DNA from 3 places in the Saccharothrix ecbatanensis genome. Region 1 is predicted to be linked to each of the others. Evidence: riboswitches for the same ligand, from Rfam matches in the RefSeq annotation. Region 1 holds a riboswitch; each other region holds the start of a gene.

Region 1 (7,762 bases):
CGCGCAGCCGGTCCAGCTCGTCGAACACCTCGGGCGTGGGCAGGCCGCGCCGGTCGAACGCGAGCACCCAGTGGAACGTGTGACGGGACAGCACGGGGACGATCCTGTCGCCCCGGTCGGTGCCCAACGCGGTGCCGCCGTAGATGCCGAACGGGACGTCCGCGCCGATCTTGCCCGCCAGCGTGGCCAGGTCGTCCCGGCTGATCTCCAGCCGCCAGAGGGAGGCCAGCCCGACGAGCGTCGCCGCCGCGTCCGCGCTGCCGCCCGCCATGCCGCCGGCGACCGGGATGGCCTTGCGGATCACGACCCGGACCTTCGGGTCGTCGGGGTCGCGGCCGACGTGCTCGGCCAGCACCCGCACCGCCCGCCAGGCGAGGTTGGACGCGCCGGTGGGCACGGCGTCGGCGCCTTCGCCGTGCACCTCGACCCCGGGGTCGTCGGCGATGGCGACGGTGACCTCGTCGGTCAGCGACAAGGCCTGGAAGATCGTCACGAGGTCGTGGTAGCCGTCCGAGCGAAGATCGCCTACAGCCAGGTGCAGGTTGACCTTGGCCGGGACGCGGACGGTGACCGGGGGTGGGACGACAGCGAGCACGCCATGAAGCGTACGGGCGTTTCCGGGTAGCCCGCTCCTACCGACCCCTGACCTGGTGCTGAACACTATTCTTACCGCTGCCGCCGACCGACCGCCCACAGTTGTCCACAGGTCCACGAGTTGTCCACAGCCCAGTGCCGACCCCGCGCCTCCGCCGACCAAAGCCGGCAAGATCAAAGCAGGGGTCCCCTTGGCGAGGACCCCTGCGAAAGCGATTCCGGCCGATGGCGGCCGAACCGCCGGACCACCAGAGCGCCGGACCGGCGGACCGGACCGGCGGACGTCCGGCCGAACATCGAGCCGGCCGAAGCGTCAGACGGCGAGCACGGAGCCCGAGAACGTCTCCTTGATGTAGTCCTTGACCTCCTGCGACTGGAGCAGTGCGAGCAGGTCCTTCACCCGCTGGTCGTCCTTCAGCTCGACCCGCGTCACCAGCCCGTTCGCGTTCGGGTTGCCCTCGGCACGCTCCAGCGCCAACGCGTCCGACGCGGGCTTGAGGCCGGCGTCGATGGCGTAGTTGCCATTGACCACAGCCGCATCGGTGTCGTCCAGCGACCGGGGCAGCTGCGCCGCCTCCAGCTCCACGAACTCCAGACCACGCGGGTTCTCCGCGATGTCCCGGATCGTCGCCGTCTTCTCCGTGCCCGGCTTCACCTTGATCAGGCCGTTGTCCTGGAGCAGCTTCAGCCCGCGCGCCTCGTTCGTCGCGTCGTTCGCCACGGCCACCCGCGCACCGGACGGCAGGTCGGCCAACGCCTTGTGCTTCTTCGAGTACACGCCGAGCGGCTCGATGTGCACGGGGCCGATCCACTCCAGCGCCGCGCCGCTCTCGGCCTTGAACGTGTCCAGGTACGGCACGGTCTGGAAGTAGTTCCCGTCCAGCGAACCGTCCACCAGCGCGGTGTTCGGCTGCACGTAGTCGGTGAACTCCACGACCTCGACCTTCAAGCCCTTCGACGCGGCCAGGTTGTCCGCCACGTACCGCAGCACCTGCGCGTGCGGAACAGGGCTGACGCCGATCCTCAGGGCCGCGTTCGGGTCCGAGGCGGCGCCGGTGTCGCCACTTCCGCAGCCCACTGCGGTCAGCAGCACGGCGACGAGGGCAGCACGAATACGCATGTCGTTCCTTTTGGGAGAGTCCTACTACGAAAATTCAGACAGAAAGAAATCAGACAGAAGTGGTGCGACGGCGGTCGACGCCGCGCGCGACACGGTTGGTGACGAGCTGGATCGCGGTGGCGATGACGGCCAGCACGACGACCGTGCTCCACAGATAACGGTCGTTGAACCGCTGGTAGCCCATCCGCACGGCGAGGTCGCCGAGACCGCCGCCACCGACCACACCGGCCATCGCCGAGTAGCCGAGCAACGCGATCGCGGTCACGCCGACGGCGTTGACCAGGGCGGGAGCCGACTCGCGGAGCAGCACGCTGCGCACGATCCGCAGCGTGGACGACCCGGTCGTGACGGCGGCCTCCACCACCGACACGTGCACCTCGGACAGCACGTTCTGCACCAGCCTGCCGACGAACGGGATCGCGCCGACCGACAGCGGCACGATCGCCGCCGTGGGCCCGATCGTGCTGCTGAGCAACAGCCTCGTCAACGACGTGAGCACGACCAGCAGCACCAGGAACGGCATGGAACGGCCGAGGTCCACCACGAACCCGAGGACCTTGTGGAGCACCGGCCGCGGCCTCAGCCCACCGGGAGCGGTGAGCTGGAGCCAGATGCCGACGGGTGTGCCGAGCAGAACCGCGATGACGGTCGAGACCACCACCATGTACAACGTCTCGCCGGTAGCCACGAGCAGTTGGTCGAAGACCTCCGACCAGGGTGTCGCAGACCTCACGCAGCTACTCCCTGGGGACCCGACAGGGTCCGCCGCACCGAGCCGCCCGCCTCCGAGATCCACTCCAGCGCCGAGTCCGCGCGCTCGCCCTTCAGCCCGACCCGGAACCGCGCGACCGGGGTCTCCCCCAGCCTGGTCAGGCCGCCGCCCAACAGGTTCAGGTCGACGCCGAACCGGCTGGTCGCCTCGGGCAGCAGCGCGCCGACGGCCGCGAAGCCGACCAGCACGATGTCCGCCACCCGGTCGAACGAACCCTCAAGCGCCGGGTTCTGGTCCACGGCGGGCAGCAGCGACGAGGCCGTGCGGCTCGCGGCGTCCGACACCAGGTCGAGCACCTTGCCGTGCTCCACGACCCGGCCGTTCTCCAGCACCGCGACGTCGTCGCAAATCCGCCGGACCACGCCCATGTCGTGCGTGACCACGAGCACCGTGACGCCCAGCTCGGCCCGCGCGCGGTCCAGCACGGCGAGCACCGAGCCGGTGGTGTCGGGGTCGAGCGCGGACGTCGGCTCGTCGGCCAACAGCACGGATGGCGACGCGGCGAGCGCGCGGGCGACCGCGATCCGCTGGCGCTGGCCACCGGACAGCTGGTCGGGGTACGAGCCCGCCTTGTCGGTCAGGCCGACCAGGTCGAGGAGTTCGGCGACGCGGTTGCGGCGCTGCGGCCCGGCGACGCCCGCGGCCTCAAGCGGCAGCGCGACGTTGCCCGCGGCGGTGCGCTGGCGGAGCAGGGAATCCCCTTGCGGCACAACGCCGATCTGCCGGCGGGCGGCACGCAGCGCGATGCCGTCGAGCGAGACGAGGTCGGTGCCGTCGACGCGGATCGAGCCGCTGTCCGGGCGCTCCAGCAGCCCGACGCACCGGGCGAGCGTGGACTTGCCCGAACCGCTGGGGCCGACGACGCCGAGGACGGTGCCCGCGGCGACGTCCAGGTTCACGCCGTCCAGCGCGCGAACCTGCCCGGTACTCCCGGGGAAGGTCTTGGTGAGGTTCTCGACAGTGATCACGTTTCGCTCCACGACTGCATGCGGCCGGGCACGCTCAGGGCGTGCCGGACCGGCGGCTCAGCTCAGAAGGGTGTCCCGCGGAAGGACGCAGGGAGATTCGAAAGCGCCTAGGGCTAGGAGGAGCTGCGACAGGCCGAAGACGTGCGGCGGCCGTGGTCGACTACCCGCCGGCGGGTGAGCATTCGCATCCTGGGCACGTGATCCTCCATCGATCCTGGCGGAAGCACCTGCCCCCGTGGAGGGGTGGTTGCTGCGGCGTCGTAGAGCCAGGTCTCTCAGCCGCTCGGGATGGCAACACGAGTAGACCTGACGAGACCCGATCGACGCAAGCCTGAAACGGGATCGTCCGGCAAATCACACTTTCGGCCGAAAGATCATCGTCTATCGAGCGGCAGCGGCCTCGGCTATCCGGATGAAGTCCCTGACGTCCAGTTGTTCGCCGCGCACCGCCGGATCGACGCCCGCCTCGACGAGCAAGCGCTGCGCCTCGGCCGCCGAACCGGCCCAACCGGACAACGCGCCCCGGAGCATCTTGCGCCGCTGCGCGAAAGCCGCGTCCACCAACGAGAACAGCTGTTTCTGATCCACAGTGGACAGCGGTGGGTGACGTTCGAACGCGACCAGCGCGGAGTCCACGTTGGGAACCGGCCAGAACACCGAGCGCGGCACCGGACCGGCCCGCCGCGCGTCCGCGTACCAGGCGAGTTTGACGCTGGGCACGCCGTAGACCTTGCTGCCCGGTCCGGCGGCCATCCGGTCGGCGACCTCGGACTGCACCATCACCAGCCCGGTGCGCAACGACGGCAGCTCGGCCAGCAGGTGCAGCACCACGGGCACCGCGATGTTGTAGGGCAGGTTCGCGACGAGGGCGGTCGGCTCCACGGGCATGTCGGACGGTGTGACGCGCATCGCATCGGCGTGCACCACGCTCAACCGGTCGGCGAGCCCAGGCGCGCGCTCCGCCACCGTCACCGGCAGGCGGTCCGCCAGCACCCCGTCGATCTCCACGGCCACCAGCGCGCGGCACGACGGCAGCAACGCCAACGTCAGCGAACCCAGGCCGGGGCCGACCTCCAGCACCACGTCGTCGGCGCGCAGCCCGGCCGCGGACACGATGCGCCGCACCGTGTTGGGGTCGTGCACGAAGTTCTGGCCGAGCTTCTTGGTGGGGCGGATGTCCAGCTCGGCCGCCAGCCGACGGACATCGGCCGGGCCGAGGAGCGAACTCCCCGACCCGGCCGACATCGAATCCTCAGTCACAAACGCATTCTTACGGCAAGCCGAGCTTTTGCTGGCAGTGGGGCCAGGCGGAGTAGCCGCCGCGGGCGTCGCGGAGCTTGGTCGCGATCGCGATCTGCTGCTCACGCGAGGCCTGGTGCGGGTACGCGGCGTACTGGCTGCCGCCGTAGGCGTCCCACGTGCCCTTGTTGAACTGGAGGCCGCCGTAGTAGCCGTTGCCGGTGTTGATGGCCCAGTTGCCGGTGGCCTCGCAGTTGGCCAGCCGGTCCCACACCTCGCCGTCGGGCGGCAGCTTGGTGCCGACCTTGACCTTCTTGGCGACCGGCTCCTTGGTGACCTTCGCGCCCAGCTTCTCGCGGCCGATCTCGGCGCCGTTCTTCACCGTGACGCGGTAGGTGACGATCTGCTCACCGGGCACACCCGGCTCCAGGACCTCTTTCTGGCCCTTCATCATCGTGTCGTCTTTGATCTCCTCGACGGGCGGCTGGATGGCCTCCGTCGCGTTGATCACCGACACGCCGGTGCGGGTGATGTGCACCTCGGCGCCGTTCGTGACCTTGAGGTCCAGCGCCGTTTCGAGCTTGTCGTCCGGCCCGAGCGACAGGTTCTCGGCCTTCATCAGCTCGTCCACGGTCACCGCCGTGGTCTGCAGCTGCCGGGGCGCGTTGCCGCCGTCGTAGACCGTGACGGTCTTGAGGCTCTTGACCTCCAGCGCGATGCCCTGGAGCGGCACGTCCATGCCGCGGTCGTGGGAGACCCACGCGCCTTCGTCGGGCACCTGGAGCTGGTCCAGCGCCTCGTCCACGGTGACCGAGCGGACCCAGCCCTCGCGCTGCTCGCCGTCGACCGTCATCTTCACCAGCCGGCCGCGGTCCAGCGAGATCTTCCCGCCGTCGCTGACCTTCGTCTGGGGTGACGGGCTGAGCACGTCGTGATCGCCGATCGTGATGCCCTCGTCGGCGAGGATCTCACCCACGGTGGACTCGTAGGTCCGGACGGTCTTGGCTTCGCCGTCGACGTCGACCGTGACGGACTTGTCCATCGCGATCGCGGTGGCGCCACCGCCGGAGACGGTCACCAGCACGGTGAGGACCGCGGCCTTCAGGAAGCGGCGCTTCCACTTCCCCGCGGCCTCGACCAGCGCGGCGGGCGGGGCGCTCGGCAGCTCTGCCGCCAAGCCGCTCGCGACCCGGTCCTGGGAGACCTCGTCGGGGATGATGATCGGGGGGAGGAGCGTGGTCTCGGCGTTGATCAGCCGGATCAGCTCGTCGACGTCGACGTTCGCGCCGGCCAGCAGTTCGTCCGCGTCCGGGCCGAGCACGTCGAGCACGTCGTCCGGCGTGATGGCGAACACCGCGGTGTCCCACTCGGACGGCGGTCCGGGTCTGTCCAGGACGTCGACGCCTGTCGGCGCCACCTGCACGGGCGTAAACCAGTCGGTGTCCTCGTTGAACGAGTTCACGGGGTGCCATACCTCCTGAAGGCGCGAAGTCCGGCTACGCGCACGTTCGATGTCGGTGGTCAGCTGGTGATCTCCGGCAACTCCTGTGCGTCCGCTCGTCTTCTCGCTTCTGGTGTCTATGTGACCCGCCCCGACTGCGGGTGCGCCCCGAATTGGAACTCGGGGCACGGTCACGGGACCGTAACGGGTGTCCGGGGGTTGTGCAAACACCCTCGGAAACGTTGTGACCTCAGCCACTCCGTTAGCGGAGCAAGTGTGTCCGCCATTCGTCGTAAGGAGGATTACGACTCCGCCACGTCACGAAGACCGAAGGTCCGTTCGGCGGTTCGGGTGATCTTTGACGCAAGATCGGCCGGATCTACGTCACGCAGTGTCGCCAAGTCCCGGAGCGTGTAGTTCGCGCAATACGGTTCGTTCGGGCGACCCCGGTACGGGTGAGGGGTCAGGAACGGCGCGTCCGTCTCGACCAGGATGTGGTCTTCCGGCACCCAGCGGGCGGCTTCCCTGAGGGCTTGGGCGTTGCGGAACGTCACCGCGCCCGCGAACGACAGCACGAAACCGCGCTCCACGCACGCGCGCGCGAAGGAGAGGTCGCCGGAGAAGCAGTGGAAGACCACTGTGGACGGCGCGCCTTCGGTGTCCAGCACATCGAGGATGTCGTCGTGCGCGTCCCGGTCGTGGATCATCAACGCCTTGCCGACCCGCTTGGCGAGGTCGATGTGCCACCGGAACGCCTCGTGCTGGGCGCTTTTCGGGGCGTAGTCCCAGTAGTAGTCCAGACCGGTCTCGCCGATCGCGACGACCCTCGGCCGCTCCGCGAGCTTCGCCAGCTCGGTCTGCTCCGCCTCGCCGAACGTGGACGTGCGGGTCGGGTGCAGGGCGACTGCGGCGAACACCCGGTCGTCCCAGGTGGCGGCTTCGGCGGCCCAGTGCGCGGACTTCAGGTCGTCCGCGACGGTGATCACGCGGTCGACGCCGGCCTGCGCGGCCCGGTCCAGGATCTCGCGGACCTGTTCGGGCGTCTCCGCGCCGCACGCGTCCAGGTGGGTGTGGGCGTCGACCACCGGCGCCGGAAGGGTCTCCGGGACCGGTGGCCGTTCGCCACGGCGTTTCGTCATCCGGCTGGGACTACTTGACGATCGGGGCCCACTCGGGGCCGGTCTCGCCCAGCTCCGGGTCGAGCTTGGCGAACAGCGGCGCGGGCTTGGCCAGCGGCCGGCCCACCTCGATGGGCGTGGACGCCCACGTCGCCTGCTCGCCCGCGTAGTCGCCGGTCAGCACCGGGTACCCGCGGTCCGGCACGTCCAGGTCCTCGACCTCGGTGATCTCCGGCTGCGCCGCCCACACGCCCGTGCCGCCCAACGCCTCGTGCACCTTCTGCGCCGAGTGCGGCAGGAACGGGGTGAGGAGGGCGTTCGCGTCCTGAACGACCTGCAACGCGGTGTGCAGCACGGTGTCGCGGCGCTCCGGGTCGTCCTTGAGCTTCCACGGCTCCTGGTCGGACAGGTAGCGGTTGGCCGCGCCGACGACCTTCATCGCCTCGCCGGACGCCTGCTTGAACCGCGAGCGGCGCAGGTTCGCGCCCACCACGTCGAACGCCTTGCGGC
Region 2 (7,762 bases), 2.5 Mb from region 1:
ACACCCAGGACGGCCGACGCGCTGCCCGCCGCCTCCGGGTGCCGGGACATCGCCAGCGTCGAGGCGTTCGGCATGAGCAGGCCGACGCTCATCGTCAGCAGGAACAACGGCGGCAGGAACGTCACCAGGCCGCCACCCACCAGACCGCCGATGAGCAGACCCACCCCGCCGGTCGCACAGCCCGCCATGCCGATCTTGAGCAGTGGACGCGGCATGACGCGGCCGGTCAGCGCGGTGTTGAGCAGGCCGGCCAGCAGCACCGCCACCGAGTTCAGCGCGAACACCAGGCTGAACTGCTGCGGCGTGAGCCCGTACACGTTCTGCAACGTGAACGACCCGCCGGCGACGTACGCCAGCAGCGCACCAAGGGCCAACGCCGACGCCAGCGCGTAGCCGAGGAACTTGCGGTCGGCGAGCAGTCCACCGAACACCTTCAACGTGAGCAGCAGGTTCGCCGGACGCCGCTTGCTCTGCGGCAACGTCTCCGGCAGCCCCACGGCCAGGGCGATCAGCAGCAGCAACCCGAGCACACCGAGCACCACGAACGTCCCGCGCCACGACGTGAACCTCAGCAGCTGGCCGCCGAGCACCGGCGCCAACACCGGCCCCAGGCTGTTGACCAGCATCATCAGCGACATGAACCGCGCCATCGCGACACCCTCGAACCGGTCCCGCGCGACCGCCATCGCGATCACGAACCCGGCCGCCACGCCCAGCCCCTGGAGCAGGCGCAGACCGGCGAACGCGAAGGCGTTGGGCGCGACCGCGCAGATGAGCGAGATCACGACGTAGCTGCCGATCCCGACCAACAGCGGCCGACGCCTGCCCCACGAGTCGGACAGCGGTCCCACCACGAGCTGCCCCGCCGACAGACCGAGGATGAACGTCGTCAGCGACAGCTGGATCTGCGACTCGGCCGCGCCGAACTCCGCCGCGATCGCCGGGAACCCCGGCAGGTACATGTCGATCGACAACGGCCCCAGCAGGCACAGGGACCCCAGCAGCACGACCAGTCGGGTCCTGTTGTCCATTCCGGCACTCCCCCCAGGACTCATTTGTCAAAAGCTTCGCAAGACAAACGACCTGAGGAAAGCGATATGTCCGACATCACCCGCCGGGCGCAAGACTTTCGTCCGCGCGACCCCCGAAAAACGTCAGTAACCCTCTGCCCGCAACAGTTCCAGCGCGGCGGCGAGGTCGGCCGGGTACTCGCTGGTGTACGAAACCCACTGCCCGTCGGCCGGGTGGTGGAAGCCGAGCGTCCGGGCGTGCAGCCACTGCCGGGTCACGCCGAGCCGCTTGGCCAGCGACGGATCGGCGCCGTAGGTCAGGTCGCCGACGCACGGGTGCCGCAGCGCCGAGAAGTGCACCCGGATCTGGTGCGTGCGGCCGGTTTCCAGGTGCACGTCGAGCAGTGACGCGGCCCGGAAGGCCTCCACCACCTCGTAGTGCGTGATGCTGGGCTTGCCGTTGGCCATCACGGCGAACTTGTAGTCGTGCTTCGGGTGCCGGTCGATAGGGGCGTCGATGGTGCCCTTGATCGGGTCCGGGTGGCCCTGCACGAGCGCGTGGTAGAGCTTGTCGACGGTGCGTTCCTTGAACGCGTGCTTCAACGCCGAGTAGGCGTGCTCGCTCTTCGCCACCACCATGACGCCGGTCGTGCCGACGTCCAACCGGTGCACGACGCCCTGGCGTTCGGCCGCTCCGGACGTGGCGATCCGGATGCCGGCCGCGGCCAGTCCGCCCACCACGGTCGGGCCGGTCCAGCCGGGGCTGGGGTGCACGGCTACGCCGACCGGCTTGTCCACCACGATGATGTCGTCGTCCTGGTGCAGGATCTCCAGGCCTTCCACCGGCATGACCTGCACCTGGATCGGCCGCTCGGGCTCGGGGAGGGTGACCTCCAGCACCGAGCCCGCGATCAGCCGGTCCGACTTGCCCGCTGGCTGTCCGTCCAGCAGCACGTCGCCGGACTCGGTCAGCCCGACCACCACCGTGCGGGACAGGCCGAGGAGCTTGGCCAGACCGGCGTCGACCCTCATCCCGTCCAGACCGTCCGGAACGGGAAGGGTCCTATAGCCGCTCATGCCCGCACCTCGCTGGCGCTCGGTGCGGCAAGAGCGGCGCGCACTGTGTTGGATGATTCGCTCGCAAGCTCGCTCATGCGCCCGCCTTCTTGGCCGCGGGCTTCTCCACGCGCGTACCGTCGTAGTCACGTTGGAGCAGCGCCATCAGCACGATCACGCCGCCGCCCACGCAGATGGCGGAGTCCGCCACGTTGAACACCGGGAAGAAGTTCCCCCACGGGTCGAGCACCGAGATGAAGTCGACCACGCCGCCGCGCAACGGGCCGGGACCTCGGAAGACGCGGTCCACGAGGTTGCCCATCGCGCCGCCGAGGACCAGGCCGAGGCCGATGGCCCAGCCGACCGACCGCAGCCGGCGCGCGATCCACAGGATGAACCCGACCACGCCGAACGCGATCAGCGCGAGGATCACCGTCCAGCCCTCGGCCAGGCCGAACGCGGCGCCGGTGTTGCGGATCAGCGGCAGGTAGAGGAGGCCGCCGAACAGCTCGACCGGCTCACGCCCCTCCAGGTGCTCCACCGCGAGGATCTTGGTGACCAGGTCGACGGCCAACACGAGCGGTGCGATGACGGCCAGCAGGAGGACCCGTCGCTTGGGCAGCGGTGTGTCCGGCTGTTCCGGCGTGTCCGGCTCGGTGTTGGGATCGGTGCTCACCGGGCCATTGTCCAGCATGCTGGTCAGCGCAGGAACGGCGGGAGCGCGCGCTCGTCGTTCAACGGGGCCCAGCGGCCGTCGCGGAGTTCGTACTCCCACCGCGAGCCCTCGGTGACGAGCGTGCGCAGCGCGGCCACGAAACGGTCCACGTGCTCTTCGGTCGTGCCCAGGCCGATGGACGCCCGCAGCGCGCGCTCGCCGTGCGCAAGACGGTGCACGGCGATGTGAGCGCAGAACGCGCCGTCACGCACGCCGATGCCGTGTTCGGCGGACAGCGCCGCGGCGAGGTAGCCGACGTCCTGACCGCCGGCGGTGAAGCTCACCACACCCACCCGGTCGTGCTCGGCGCCGAAAAGAGCCAGCTCGTGCACGCCGGGAACGGTCGCGAGGCCCGCGCGGAGCCTGGCCAGGAGCGCGCGCTCGTGCTCGACGGTCTGCTCCCAGCTCCGACCCAGCACGTCACAGGCCACGGCCAGGGCGTGCACGCCCACCACGTTCGGCGTGCCGGCCTCGTGCCGCTCGGGCACCGCGGACCAGGCCACGCCCAGCCGGTCGCCGTGGTCCGTGACGCGGGAAGTCGCCCCGCCGCCCACCAGGTACGGCTCGGCGGCCTGCAACCAGTCGGACCGGCCGACCAGGACACCCGAACCGAACGGCGCGTAGATCTTGTGCCCGGACAACACCGTGTAGTCGACGTCGAGCGCGCGCACGTCAACCGGGCGGTGCGGCGCGAGCTGGGCGGCGTCCAGGGCGATCCGGGCGCCGTGCCGACGGGCCACCCGCGCCAATTCCGCCACCGGCCACACCTCACCGGTGACGTTCGAGGCGCCGGTCACCACGACCAGGCGCGGGCCGACCGGCGCCTCGCGCAACGCCCGGTCCAGGTCCAACACCGCCGTAGCGGGCGAGGCTGGGGTACGCAGGCGGCGGACGTTCGGACCGCGCCACGGCAGCAGCGCGGCGTGGTGCTCGGTGTCGAACAGGATCACGGCGGTGTGCTTCGGCACGCTCCTGGCCAGCAGGTTCAGCGCGTCGGTGGTGTTGCGGGTGAACACGACGGCGTCGGTGTCACGGGCGCCGAGGAACCGGCGGACGGACGTGCGGGCCTGCTCGTAGACCTTGGTGCTGACCTGGGACGCGAAGCCCGCGCCCCGGTGCACGCTGGCGTACCAGGGCAGCAGCTCGTCCACCGCGTCGCGGACCTGCTCCAGACAGGGCGCGCTGGCCGCGTGGTCGAGGTTCGCGTACTCGACGCGCTCACCGGTCACCAACGGCACTCGCAGCGTGGAACCGACGACGCGCGGCAGCGCGGCAACAGAGATTCGGGGAACAGCGACGGTCATGACGTGACGCCTCCGGGGTCCGGGACCCCGCCGGAGAGGGAGCCCGCGCTTGCCGGGCGCCCTGCGCGCCAGGCCAGGTCCTCACCGGGGGCACCCCACCGCGGAGGAGGGTTGCCGGCCAGCAAGCCCGGGCTTGTCGCTGGCACTCATGACCTTCACGTCGAAGGTAACCCAGTGCGCCCGCTCACGTCGAGGGCGTTCACATCCTGGGAGACCCGGTCACGGCAGACCTACATCGCCCTTCCAGCGGGCGAACCGGCCGGCCCGGTCCACGGCCCTGATGCGCTGCTCGGTCGCCGTGCGCATGGCCTCCGTGCACACGACCAGCAGCTGGTCGTGCTCCTGCAACCGGGTCGTCGGCTGCGGTGTGAAGCCGTCCTTGTCGCGGACGACGAGGCTCACCGACGACCCCGGCGGCAGCCGCAGTTCGGACAGGTAGACGCCGTGCAGCTTGGAGCCGCGCTGGATGCGGACCTGGAGGAGTTCCGCGCCCAGCTCGTCCAGCGCCGACGAGTCGACCTGCACTTCCTGCGCCTCACCGGACTTGACCAGCTTCAGCCACTTGGCGAGCCACGGCAGGGTCGTCCCCTGCACCAGGGTCAGCACCACGACCAGCACGAACACCGCGTCGACCAGCTGTTGCGCGCCCGGCACGCCCTGGATCAGCGGGATCAGGGCGAACACGATCGGCACGGCGCCGCGCAGCCCGGACCACGAGATGAACACCTGTTCCCGCCAGGGCACCCGGAACGGCAGCGCGGCGCACAGCACCGACAGCGGCCGGGCCAGCAGCACCAGCACGGCCCCCGCGACCAGCGCCGGGACCAGCGCGTCGAGCAGCCGGCCAGGCGACGCGTACAGGCCGAGCAGCACGAACAGGCCGATCTGCGCGATCCAGCCCAGCCCTTCGGCGAACGACAGGGTGTCCGCCCGGTGCGGCAGCCGGGCGTTGCCGAGCACCAGGGCGGCGATGTAGACGGCGAGGAAGCCGGACGCGTGCGCGAGGTCGCCCACGGTGTAGGCGAGCAGGCACACGGCGACCGTGGCCAGCGGGTACAGGCCGGTGGCGGGCAGTGCGGCGCGGCGCAGTCCGATGCCGCCCAGCCAGCCGAGCGCGATGCCGATCACCGCGCCGGCGATCAGCTCGTAGGCCATCAGCAGCGGCGCGGTCCACGTGATCGGCTCGGGTGCGGCCAGCAGCACGACGGCGATGTACACCGGCGCGTCGTTGATGCCGGACTCCAGCTCCAGCGGGCCGATGAGCCGCTTGCCCACGCCCACCCCGCGCAGCACGCTGAACACGGCCGCGGCGTCGGTGGACGACAGCACGGCGCCCCACAGCAACGCGGTGCGCCAGTCCATGTCCAGCAGGAAGTGCAGCGCGAACCCCGTCACCGCGATGCTCACGCCGACGGACACCGTGGACAGCGCGATGCCCAGGCCCAGCGCGGGCCGCACCTCGCTCCACCGGCTGGTGATACCGCCCTCGGTGAGGATCAGCACGAGCGCGGCCGTGCCCAGTGACCGGGTCAGGTCGGCGTCCTCGAACTCGATGCCGACCACGGCCTCGCCGAGCAGCACGCCGATGCCCAGGTAGAGCAGGAGGGACGGCAACCCGAGCCGGATCGACACCCTGACCGCGATGACCGAAAGCAGGAGAACCGCGGCGGCGATGCCGAGGAAGCCCGTCACACCGCCCACTCGACCTCCACGCGTCGTTCCCCGCTGTCATCGACCGTCGGGTCATTCTCCCTGGTGACACCGAGATGGACGAATTCGGAACGCACGGAGTGTCACCGGCCGATGATCACGGCTAGCCGTCGAGCAGGCGGGCCAACACGTCCGCGGCTCCGGCGGGCGCGGGGTCGACCTGGATGACCTTGTCCCGGCCGCGTTCGCCCGCGATGACGTCGACGTCCTGCTTCCGCACGCCGAACGCCCTGGCCAGCGCCTTCCGCACGGCCTCGTTCGCCTTGCCTTCCACGGCGGGCGCGGCGACCGCGACGACGAGCGCGTCGTCACCCCACCGGCCGCCGACGGCCTCCCGCTTCGCACCCGGCTTCACCCGAATGGTGAACCTGAACACGTCAGGCACGGTGCGTCATGACAGCCAGCGTCTCCTCCAGCAACGCGCGCCGCGCCTTGACCAGGTCCGGCGCGGACGACAGCAGCTGGGCCTGCCCGAGGTAGACCGAGTACGCCAGGACGGCCCGCTGGTGCGCCTGCTCGGCGGTGAAGCCGAGTTCGCCGAACAGGTCCTGCAGGTAGCCGATGCGGCGGTCCGTGACGCGGCGCAGGACGGGTGCCACGACCGGGTCGTCCTTGGCCGCGAGCAGGGCCAGCTCGACCGCGCCGTCCTCCACGTCCTCCAGCACCTTGCCGAACAGCACCCGCAGCTTCTCCAGCGGGTCCGGCACCGACTCGACGATCTCGATCACGGCCTCGGTGTGCCGGCGTTCCCAGCGTTCGAGGGTGGCTTTGAGCAGGGCCTCCCGGTTGGGGAAGTGCCAGTAGGCGCTGCCCTTGGTCGCGCCGAGCCGCGCCGCGAGCGGTTCCACCGCGACCGCCGCCACCCCGCCCTCGGCCAAAGCACGGAGAGCCACCCCGGTCCAGTCGTCCTGCGTCCGCCTTGCCACGGCTCCATACGCTACCGTACGGTCGCTTACCATACGGTAGCGTATGGAGGTTGTGATGATCGAGAACGTGCACGTCCGGCAGATCCCCGACAGCGCGGAAGTGATCGACAGAATCGTGGAGCTGTGGCCCGGGGCCTGGCCCCCGCTGGTCCTCGACCGGCCGCTGGGCGTCGGCGCGAAGGGCGGGCACGCGTTCATCCGCTACAGCTGCACCGACCACGTCCCCGGTCAACGGGTCGAGTTCACGTTCGCGCCGAGCTTCGGGCTGGTCGGGACGCACGTGCTGGAAGCGGTGCCGGGTGGCTTGAAGCACACGATCGCCGCTCGGACGCGCGGCCTGATGCGGTTGGGGTGGCCGCTGGCGGTGCGGTGGCTGCACGACGCGCTCATCGAGGACCTGCTGGACAACGCCGCCCGCGCGCTCGGCCACCCGCCCGTTCACCGGGCCAGGTGGTCTCCGTGGGTCCGCTTGATGCGCACGGCGACCGAGAGGAGCGTGAAGCAACCCGCTTGACCGGATTTCCTCCACAACCCCCGGTCTCGTCCGTCTACCCGGTACCGGGACCAGAGGGGGGAGGGTTCGTGACGCCGGAGGATCCCGACGACCACGCGGCCACCTTCAGCGACTTCTACCACCGGGAGCGCACGCGGTTGTTCCGCTTCGCGGCGGTGATGTCGCCTCATCTGGACCACGAGTCCGCGGTGCAGGAGGCGTTCGTCGGCGCGTGGCGGAACTGGCCGGTGATCGCCCCGCCGTCGAGACGTGCTTGGCTGGTGAAGACGATCCGCAACCAGCTGGTGGACCAGGCCCGCCGGCGGGAGCGGCCGGGCGACCTGACCGACGAGGTCGTCGCCCGGCAGCGCGGCACGTACCGGATCCTGGTGCCGAGGCAGCGGGACGCCGAGACGTGGCACGAGCTGATCAGCACGCTGGCGGCCGTGGTGAACCTGCCGGACCACCTGCGCACGGCGTTGGCGCTGCGGTTCTGGGACTTCGGCGACGACGAGATCGCCGACGTGCTGGGCTGCCGGCGCGAGTCG
Region 3 (7,762 bases), 760 kb from region 1:
CGCGGTGCTGGCTCAGGTGTACGAGCCGGCGGCACGGCTGGCCGTCGAGGTGGCCGGTCCGGCGGCGAGCTGGCTGATCACCGTCGGGCGGCACGCGTCGGCGGTGCCCGGTGCGGCGGTCGGGTGGCCGAGCGGGTGGGCCGGTGGGGCGTTGCTGGCCGGGGTGCTGGTGCTCGGCTACGCGGTCACCAGGCTGCGTCGGATCCGGACGGTGGTTGTGGCGGTCGCGGTCGGCGCGGTGGTGGTGGTCGTGCCGGTGAGCGTGATCTCGCCGGGTTGGCCGGCGTCCGGCTGGTCGGTGGTGGCGTGCGACGTCGGACAGGGCGACGCGGTGGTCCTCGCCACCGCCGAGCGCGACCGGGCGGTGCTGGTCGATACAGGGCCGGACCCGGTGCCGGTGCTGTCCTGCCTGCGGCGGCTCGGGGTGCGGCGCATCCCGTTGGTGGTGCTCAGCCACCTGCACGCCGATCACGTCGGCGGGTTGGCGGCGGTGTTGGCGGATCGAGGAGTGGGTGCGGTGGCGGTCGGGCCGTCGCGGCAGCCGGAGTGGGCTTGGGAGGAGGTGCGGGAACGGGCGCGGACGGCGGGGGTCCGCGTGGTCGAGCTGGACGCCGGGCAGCGGTTGAGCTGGCCGGGCCTGGACCTCGACGTGCTGGGTCCGCGCACGGATCCGGCGGACGGGACGAAGACGAACACGGCGGTCAACGACGCGTCGCTGGTCCTGCGGGCCTCCACCGCGGCCGGGCGGGTGCTGTTGACCGGGGACATCGAGTTGGCCGGGCAGGCGGACCTGCTCGGCGGGCACGTCGACTTGCGAGCCGACGTGTTGAAGGTGCCGCATCACGGATCGAGGTACTCGTCACCGGCGTTCCTCACCGCGGTCCGGCCGCGGATCGCCTTGGTGAGCGTCGGCGCGGGCAACCGCTACGGCCACCCCAGCGGGGTGCTGGTCGACGCGTTGACGAGGCACGGCGCGCTGGTGTTGCGCACAGATCGCGACGGCGACACCGCCGTCCTGGCCGGCCCGCACGGGCCACGGGTCGCCCGCAGGGGTGGCGACCCATCCGATCACGGACAAGGGGAGAACGATGAGGAACAACGACGTCTGGATCCGACTGCACTCGGGCTGGGTGCGGCAGGGCGGCAACCGGGCGGTGGCCTGGGCGCTGTGGCAGCCCGGCTACACCGCCGAACCGTGGCCACGAGACGAACTGCGGCCGGCCTTCACGTATTACGTGTGCGAGGACCTGCGTGGTGGCGACCGGGGCATCGTGGCCCGGGCCACCGTCACCGGCGTCATCCGGATGGCACAGGTGCCCGCCGCCGACACCGCCTACCGGCTGATCTCCGACGCCCTGTTCGACGCCGACCTCGCCATACCGCCGGAGGAATGGCACGCCGAGCGCTACAACCAGGAGAAGGCGAAACGCCCGTGGCCCCAGATGCTGACCGCTTGGCGGGTCGTCACCGAACAAGTCGGACCGCACGTCCTGCCGGAGCTGGCCGCGTTCCCTCGAACCGGCTGGCTGCGCTCCTCCAGGATCGCGCTGTGACCGCGGATCGCCCTGTGACCGCGGCACCGCCGGACTTACCGGGGCCGGGTCGATGACCAGGCCCCGGTCTGCCGAGCGCAGTGCCGGCCGCGTTGCTGCCGGGCTCAGTCCTGGAGTGCCTTCAGCACGGCCTCCGCCGACGGCGGGACGTTGGCCCTCGGGCCGACCCGGTCGCCGAGGGCGTCCAGCGTCTTGAGGCCGTCACCGGTGATCAGCAGGACGGTCTCGCCGTCCGGGTCGAGTTGGCCGGTCTCGATGAGCTTCTTCGCGGTCGCCACGGTGACGCCGCCGGCGGTCTCCGCGAAGATGCCCTCGGTCTTGGCCAGCAGGCGGATGCCCTCGACGACCTCTTCGTCGGTGACGTCCTCGATCGCGCCGTTGGTGCGGCGGACGGCGTCCAGCACGTAGGGGCCGTCGGCCGGCGCGCCGATCGCCAGCGACCGGGCGATGGTGTCCGGGCGGACCGGGGTGACCACGTCGAGGCCGGACTTGAAAGCGGCCGAGACGGGGGAGCAGCCGGTCGCCTGGGCGCCGAACACCCGGTACGGGGTCTCCTCGACCAGGCCGAGGCTGCCGAACTCGCGGAACGCCTTGTCGACCTTGGTCAGCTGGGAGCCGGACGCGATGGGCACCACGATCTGGTCGGGCAGCCGCCAGCCGAGCTGTTCGGCGACCTCGTAGCCCAGCGTCTTGGAGCCCTCGGCGTAGTAGGGCCGGACGTTGACGTTGACGAACGCCCAGTCCTCGTGCTCGGCGGCCAGTTCCTGGGCCAGCCGGTTCACGTCGTCGTAGTTGCCGTCGACGGTGATCAGGTCGCCGCCGTAGACGGCCGTCATCAGGATCTTCGCCCGCTCCAGAGAGGAGGGCACCAGGACCACCGACTGCCAGCCGGCACGGGCCGCCGCGGCGGCGACGGCGTTGGCCAGGTTGCCGGTGGACGGGCAGGCCAGCACCTTGAAGCCGAGTTCGCGGGCGGCGGCGAGGGCTACGCCGACGACGCGGTCCTTGAACGAGTGGGTCGGGTTGCCGGTGTCGTCCTTCACCCACACCTTGCGCACACCGAGGGCCTTGGCGAGGCGGTCGGCCTCGACCAGGCGGGTGCCGCCGGGGTCGGTGTTGGGGTGTGACCGCACGTCGGACGGCACGGGCAGCAGGCCGCGGTACCGCCAGATCGAGCGGGGGCCGGCTTCGATGTCCTCACGACGGACCCGGCCGAAGTCGTAGGCCACTTCCAGCGGCCCGAAACACTCCATACAGGCGTACTCGGGGGCGAGCGGCGTCTCGTGCCCGCATTCACGGCACGACAGTGCCCGAGCCGGACCGAGGTCGAAGGAGGTGGTGGCCGAAGGCACACTCACAGCAGTCATCGCGAGGTATCTCCTCATCTTTCCCGCGTCGCGGGTCGGAATTGGCACCGTGATTGCCGGCGCGCGCTGTGAAGCGCACGCTGAACAACGGGTTGCCGGGGCTTCTTCGGGCCGATCCCTCTGCCCCTCTGGATGAGCGGTATTCAGTTGTGGCTTCAAACTACGGCACGATCCCGACCCTCAGCCAGACACGTCCACCATCCGGACGCCCGTGGCGCGTGGGAGGATCGCGCCGTGAGTTCGCCCGCTGACACGCCCGACGCTGTGCACCTGATCGTCGGCGAGGAGGAGTTGCTGGTCGAGCGCGCTGTGCGCGGCGCGTTGGACGCCGCACGCGAAGCCGACTCGCAGGCCGACCTGACCCGCGTCCGCGTGACCGATCTCACCGTGCCTGAGCTGGCCGAACTGGTGAGCCCGTCACTGTTCGCCGAAGGCCGGGTGATCGCGCTGGAGGCGGCGCAGGAAATCGGCAAGGAGATCGCCGACGCGGTGGTCGCCTACGCCAAGGCGCCGGCGGACGGCGTGACGGTGGTCGTCATCCACACCGGCGGCGGGCGCAGCAAGGTGGCCAAGGACCTGCCCGCGGCGCTGCGCAAGGCCGGTGCCAGGGTGACCGAGTGCCCCAAGATCACCAAGGCCGCGGACCGCGAGGCGTTCGTGCGCCACGAGATCCGGTCGGCGGGTGGCAAGGCCGATCCGGAGGCCGTGGCGGTGCTGATCGAGGCGGTCGGGTCGGACCTGCGCGAGCTGGCGGCGGCGTCGTCGCAGCTCGTCGCCGACACCGGCGGCAAGGTCGACGCCGAGGCGGTCCGCCGCTACCACCGCGGCCGGGCCGAGGTGACGGGGTTCGCGGTCGCGGAGAAGGCCGTGATGGGTGACCGGGCCGGTGCGCTGGAGGCACTGCGGTGGGCGATGCAGCTCGGCGTGCCGCACGTGCTGGTCGCCGACGCGCTGGCCGACGCGGTGCGCACGGTCGCGCGGGTGTCCGCGGTGGGCCGGGGTGACCCGTTCAAGCTGGCGGGCGAGCTCGGCATGCCGCCGTGGAAGGTGAAGAAGGCCCAGGGCCAGTCGCGTGGCTGGGACGACCCGGGGCTCGCGGCGGCGATGACGGTCGTCGCCGATCTGAACGCCGATGTGAAGGGTGTCGCGGCCGATTCCGGCTATGCCCTGGAGCGCGCGGTGTTGAAGATCGTCGCCGCGCACGGCAAGCGCTAGCAAGGACGCACGCTGGGTGCTGGTAACCGCGCAGGGGAAGCGCTAGCAACGGCGCGCGCTGGGCGCGGGCTACGGCGCACGCTAGGCGCTGGCCACGGTGCACGCGAGGTGCCGCAACAACGTCGGCAACAACACAGACAACGCAGAAGCGCCGCCCACCACGTGCGGGGGAGCGGCGCTTCTGGGTGAAGAAGAACCAGATCAGATCTGGTTGGCGCGACGGGCGAGCGCCGACTTCTTGTTGGCGGCCTGGTTGGCGTGGATGACGCCCTTGGAGACGGCCTTGTCGAGCTTGCGGGAAGCCTCCTGCACCAGCGCGGTGGCCTTCTCCTTGTCACCGGCCTCGGCGGCCTCACGGAACTTGCGGATCGCGGTCTTGAGCGACGACTTGACGGCCTTGTTGCGCAGGCGCGCCTTCTCGTTGGTCTTGATCCGCTTCAGCTGGGACTTGATGTTCGCCACGCGAAAGCCACCTTTTCCTCGGTCTCGGAGTCGTACCGCGCTTGTCACCGGCTCCGCCCCACGAAGGGGCGGTTTTCCTCCACAGCGGAATGCCGCGCGGGTACGGCCGAGAAGGATATCAGGGCAGCTCACCGCACGGTGAACCGAGCCCTCTCACCGCACCGTGAACCGACACTGTGAACAGAGACCGGAGCCGAGCCGAGCCTCACCGCACCGTGGGCCGGGCCTCACCGCACCGTGAACCGGGCCTTTCCGTCGCCGACCACGACCTCGTACGCGCCCTTGGCCACCTCGGGCTTCCCACCGCCGTCCATGTCACCGGCGGTTACCGCGAGGCGCTTCACGTCGAACGTCACGTCGACCGTCCGCTCCTCACCGGCCTTCAGCTCGACCCGGGTGAACGCGACCAGGCGCTGCTGCGGCGTCAGGACCTTGCTCACCGGCTGGTGCACGTACACCGGCACGACGAGCGTCCCGTCCCGCGAACCGGTGTTGGCCACCTTCACCGACACCTTCACCTTGTCGTCCCGGCCCACCTCCGCAGACTTCAAGGTCGGCGTCGACGTGGTGAACGTCGTGTACGAGAGGCCGTGTCCGAACGCGAATGCCGGGTCGTACCCCGAGCCCGGAGCCGCGTTCGCGCCCCGCACCTGGTCGTACGAGAACGGCTGGTCGCCGACCGACTTCGGCCACGACACCGGCAGCTTCCCGCTCGGGTTCACCGCGCCGAACAGCACGTCGGCGATGGCAGCGCCACCCTCGGTCCCCGGCAGCCAGCCCGCGACCAGCGCGGGAGCGTCCGCGACCGTGCCGAGCACCTGCGGACGGCCGGTCAGCAGCACGACCACGACCGGCTTGCCGGTCGCCCGCACCGCGTCCACCAGACCCTGCTGCGCGGCGGTGAGGGCGGGCTCCTCGGTGTCCGCCTCACCCTCGGCGCCGGGGTCCTCGCCCAGCACCACGACCACCGCGTCGGCGTCCCCGGCCTGTGCGACCGCCTCGGCCTGCGTGGGCGCGCTGACCACGTTGGCGGACGGCGCGGCGGCCTTGATGCCCTGCAACACCGTCACGGTCGGCGGCATCGGCGACCACTCGGGCACGCCCTGCCAGCCGACGGTCCAGCCGCCGAGCTGCCTGGCCGCTGAATCCGCCGTGTCACCGGTCACCACGAGCTTGCCCACGCTGGACGACAGGGGCAGCACGCCGCCCTCGTTGCGCAGCAGCACCGCGCTCTCCGCCGCAGCCTGACGAGCCAGCGCGCGGTCGGCGCCGTTCACGATCGCGTCGGCCTTCTCCGGGTCGACGTACGGCTTCTCGAACAGGCCCAGCTCGAACTTGAGCTTCAGGATCCGCCGCACGGCCTGGTCGATCCGCTTCCCGCTGACGGCACCGCTGCGCACGCTCGCGAGCAGCCCGGACGTGAACTCGGCCGCGTTGGACGGCTCCATCGCCATGTCCACACCGGCGTTCACGGCCATCGCGATGGCCTCCTGGTAGTCCGCCGCCACGTGGTAGCGGTCGACCAGGAACCGGATGTCCTCCCAGTCGGTGATCGCCACGCCGCGGAAGCCCATCCGCTCGCGCAACTGGGTCGTGAGCAGGTACTTCGACGCGTGCGCCGGCACACCGTTCACCGCACCGGAATTGATCATCACGGTGCCGACGCCGGCGTCGAACTGCGGCTGGAACGCGGGCAGCACGGTGTCCTGGAGGTACCGGATCGGCAGCTGGGCGGGCGCGCGGTCGTGCCCGTTGAACGGCTCCGAGTACCCCGCGAAGTGCTTGGCGGTCGCGGTGAGCTTCGCGGTGCCGTCGGTCGGATCGCTCTGCTGCCCGCGCACGTTCGCCGCCGCCAACGCGCCGGCCAGCACCGGGTCCTCGCTGTACGTCTCGTAGTAGCGGCCCCACCGGGTGTCACGCGCGATGTCGGACACCGGCGCGAAGTTCCAGAACACGCCGGTGGCGCGCATGGCCCGCCCGGTCGACTCGCCCAGCCGCTGCTGCAACTCCGGGTTCCACGTCGCGCCGAGGCCGATCTGGTGCGGGAACATCGTGGCGCTGAGCACGTTCGAGTGGCCGTGCACGCCGTCCGCGCCGTAGATCAGCGGGATCGGCAGCCGGCTGTGGTCCATCGCGTACTTCTGGATGGCGTTGGTCATCTCGGCCCACGCGCGCGGCGTGTTCGGGTTCGGCGCGTCACCGCCGCCGGACAGGATCGAGCCGACCTTCGCGTCCTCCAGGACGGCCTTCATGCAGTCCTCGCGCAGCGGACCGGGGTTCCACTCGCAGTTGCCGCGCAGCTTGCCGAGCCGGATCTGCGTCATCTGGCCGACCTTCTCCTCCAGCGTCATGCGCCTGAGGAGGTCGTCGACCCGCCGGTCGACCGGTGCGCGTGCGTCCAGGTACGCCTGTCCCGCGGGTTCGATGATGCCGCTGGCCTGCGCTCCGGTGACGAGCAGGGCGAGCGCGGCCAACGCGGCCACCGCCGTGCGTTTGCGGGATCTCAACACCGAGAACCTCCAGGAATGGATCAGAGAGAGCCGGAAAACACCCTTCCCGCGTGAGGCGGCTCACAACAGGGCTGAATGGCCCATTTGGGAGCGTTCCCACAAGACGAGCCGGTCTCGCTACCAGCGGCGGAAGGTCGACGGGCGAGTAAAGCAGTACGAGCGTCCGGTTAAGCTGTCCGGGTGACCGCCGCACTCGACTGGCCCGGCTTCGGCCAGATCTCGCTCGCCGCGCTGCTGTTCCTCTGCCTCGCCGCCGTCCTGGCCGGCGCGGTCGACGCGGTGGTGGGCGGTGGCGGCCTCATCCAGCTGCCCGCGCTGCTGCTGATCGCGCCCGGCGGCCAGCCGCTGTACGCGTTGGCCACGAACAAGATCGCGTCGGTGGTCGGCACGGCCGCCGCGGTGCGCACGTACGCGCGGCAGACCACGATCGACTGGTGGTCGGCGCTGCCGATGGCGTCGGCGGCGTTCGTCGGAGCGGTGGGCGGTGCCGCGTTCGCGGGAGCGTTGGCGCCCGGTGTGCTGAACGGTGTGGTGCTCGTCGCGCTGGTCGGTGTCGGCCTCTACACGTGGCGCAAGCCCGAACTGGGCGCGGCCGAGACGCCGAGGTTCGCGCGCGTCGCGCAGATCGCCCTGATGGCCCTGGGTGGCGCGCTGA

Evidence for each region. A riboswitch is a leader RNA that binds a small molecule or an ion and turns the genes downstream of it on or off. The one in region 1 is predicted to bind S-adenosylmethionine.
Region 2: another riboswitch for S-adenosylmethionine. It lies ahead of F4560_RS24125 (aminotransferase class V-fold PLP-dependent enzyme); the one in region 1 lies ahead of F4560_RS36220 (methionine ABC transporter ATP-binding protein).
Region 3: another riboswitch for S-adenosylmethionine. It lies ahead of thrC (threonine synthase); the one in region 1 lies ahead of F4560_RS36220 (methionine ABC transporter ATP-binding protein).

What each region holds. Positions count from the first base shown of each region.
Region 1 is NZ_JACHMO010000001.1:8,190,184-8,197,945, reverse strand. It holds gene F4560_RS36235 (4-(cytidine 5'-diphospho)-2-C-methyl-D-erythritol kinase) at 1-595, opposite strand, end outside; gene F4560_RS36230 (MetQ/NlpA family ABC transporter substrate-binding protein) at 908-1,714, opposite strand; gene F4560_RS36225 (methionine ABC transporter permease) at 1,764-2,447, opposite strand; gene F4560_RS36220 (methionine ABC transporter ATP-binding protein) at 2,444-3,454, opposite strand; SAM riboswitch class I at 3,657-3,749, opposite strand; gene rsmA (16S rRNA (adenine(1518)-N(6)/adenine(1519)-N(6))-dimethyltransferase RsmA) at 3,836-4,699, opposite strand; gene F4560_RS36210 (resuscitation-promoting factor) at 4,725-6,155, opposite strand; gene F4560_RS36205 (TatD family hydrolase) at 6,437-7,273, opposite strand; gene metG (methionine--tRNA ligase) at 7,284-7,762, opposite strand, start outside.
Region 2 is NZ_JACHMO010000001.1:5,732,883-5,740,644, forward strand. It holds gene F4560_RS24110 (multidrug effflux MFS transporter) at 1-1,031, opposite strand, end outside; gene F4560_RS24115 (RluA family pseudouridine synthase) at 1,155-2,087, opposite strand; gene lspA (signal peptidase II) at 2,161-2,742, opposite strand; gene F4560_RS24125 (aminotransferase class V-fold PLP-dependent enzyme) at 2,766-4,085, opposite strand; SAM riboswitch class IV at 4,126-4,239, opposite strand; gene F4560_RS24130 (potassium/proton antiporter) at 4,305-5,777, opposite strand; gene F4560_RS24135 (DUF167 domain-containing protein) at 5,899-6,171, opposite strand; gene F4560_RS24140 (TetR/AcrR family transcriptional regulator) at 6,173-6,721, opposite strand; gene F4560_RS24145 (SRPBCC family protein) at 6,777-7,235, shown strand; gene F4560_RS24150 (RNA polymerase sigma factor) at 7,304-7,762, shown strand, end outside.
Region 3 is NZ_JACHMO010000001.1:8,949,203-8,956,964, forward strand. It holds partial or broken gene F4560_RS39820 (DNA internalization-related competence protein ComEC/Rec2) at 1-1,069, shown strand, start outside; gene thrC (threonine synthase) at 1,658-2,920, opposite strand; SAM riboswitch class I at 2,932-3,059, opposite strand; gene holA (DNA polymerase III subunit delta) at 3,155-4,135, shown strand; gene rpsT (30S ribosomal protein S20) at 4,337-4,597, opposite strand; gene F4560_RS39840 (glycoside hydrolase family 3 N-terminal domain-containing protein) at 4,825-7,107, opposite strand; gene F4560_RS39845 (TSUP family transporter) at 7,288-7,762, shown strand, end outside.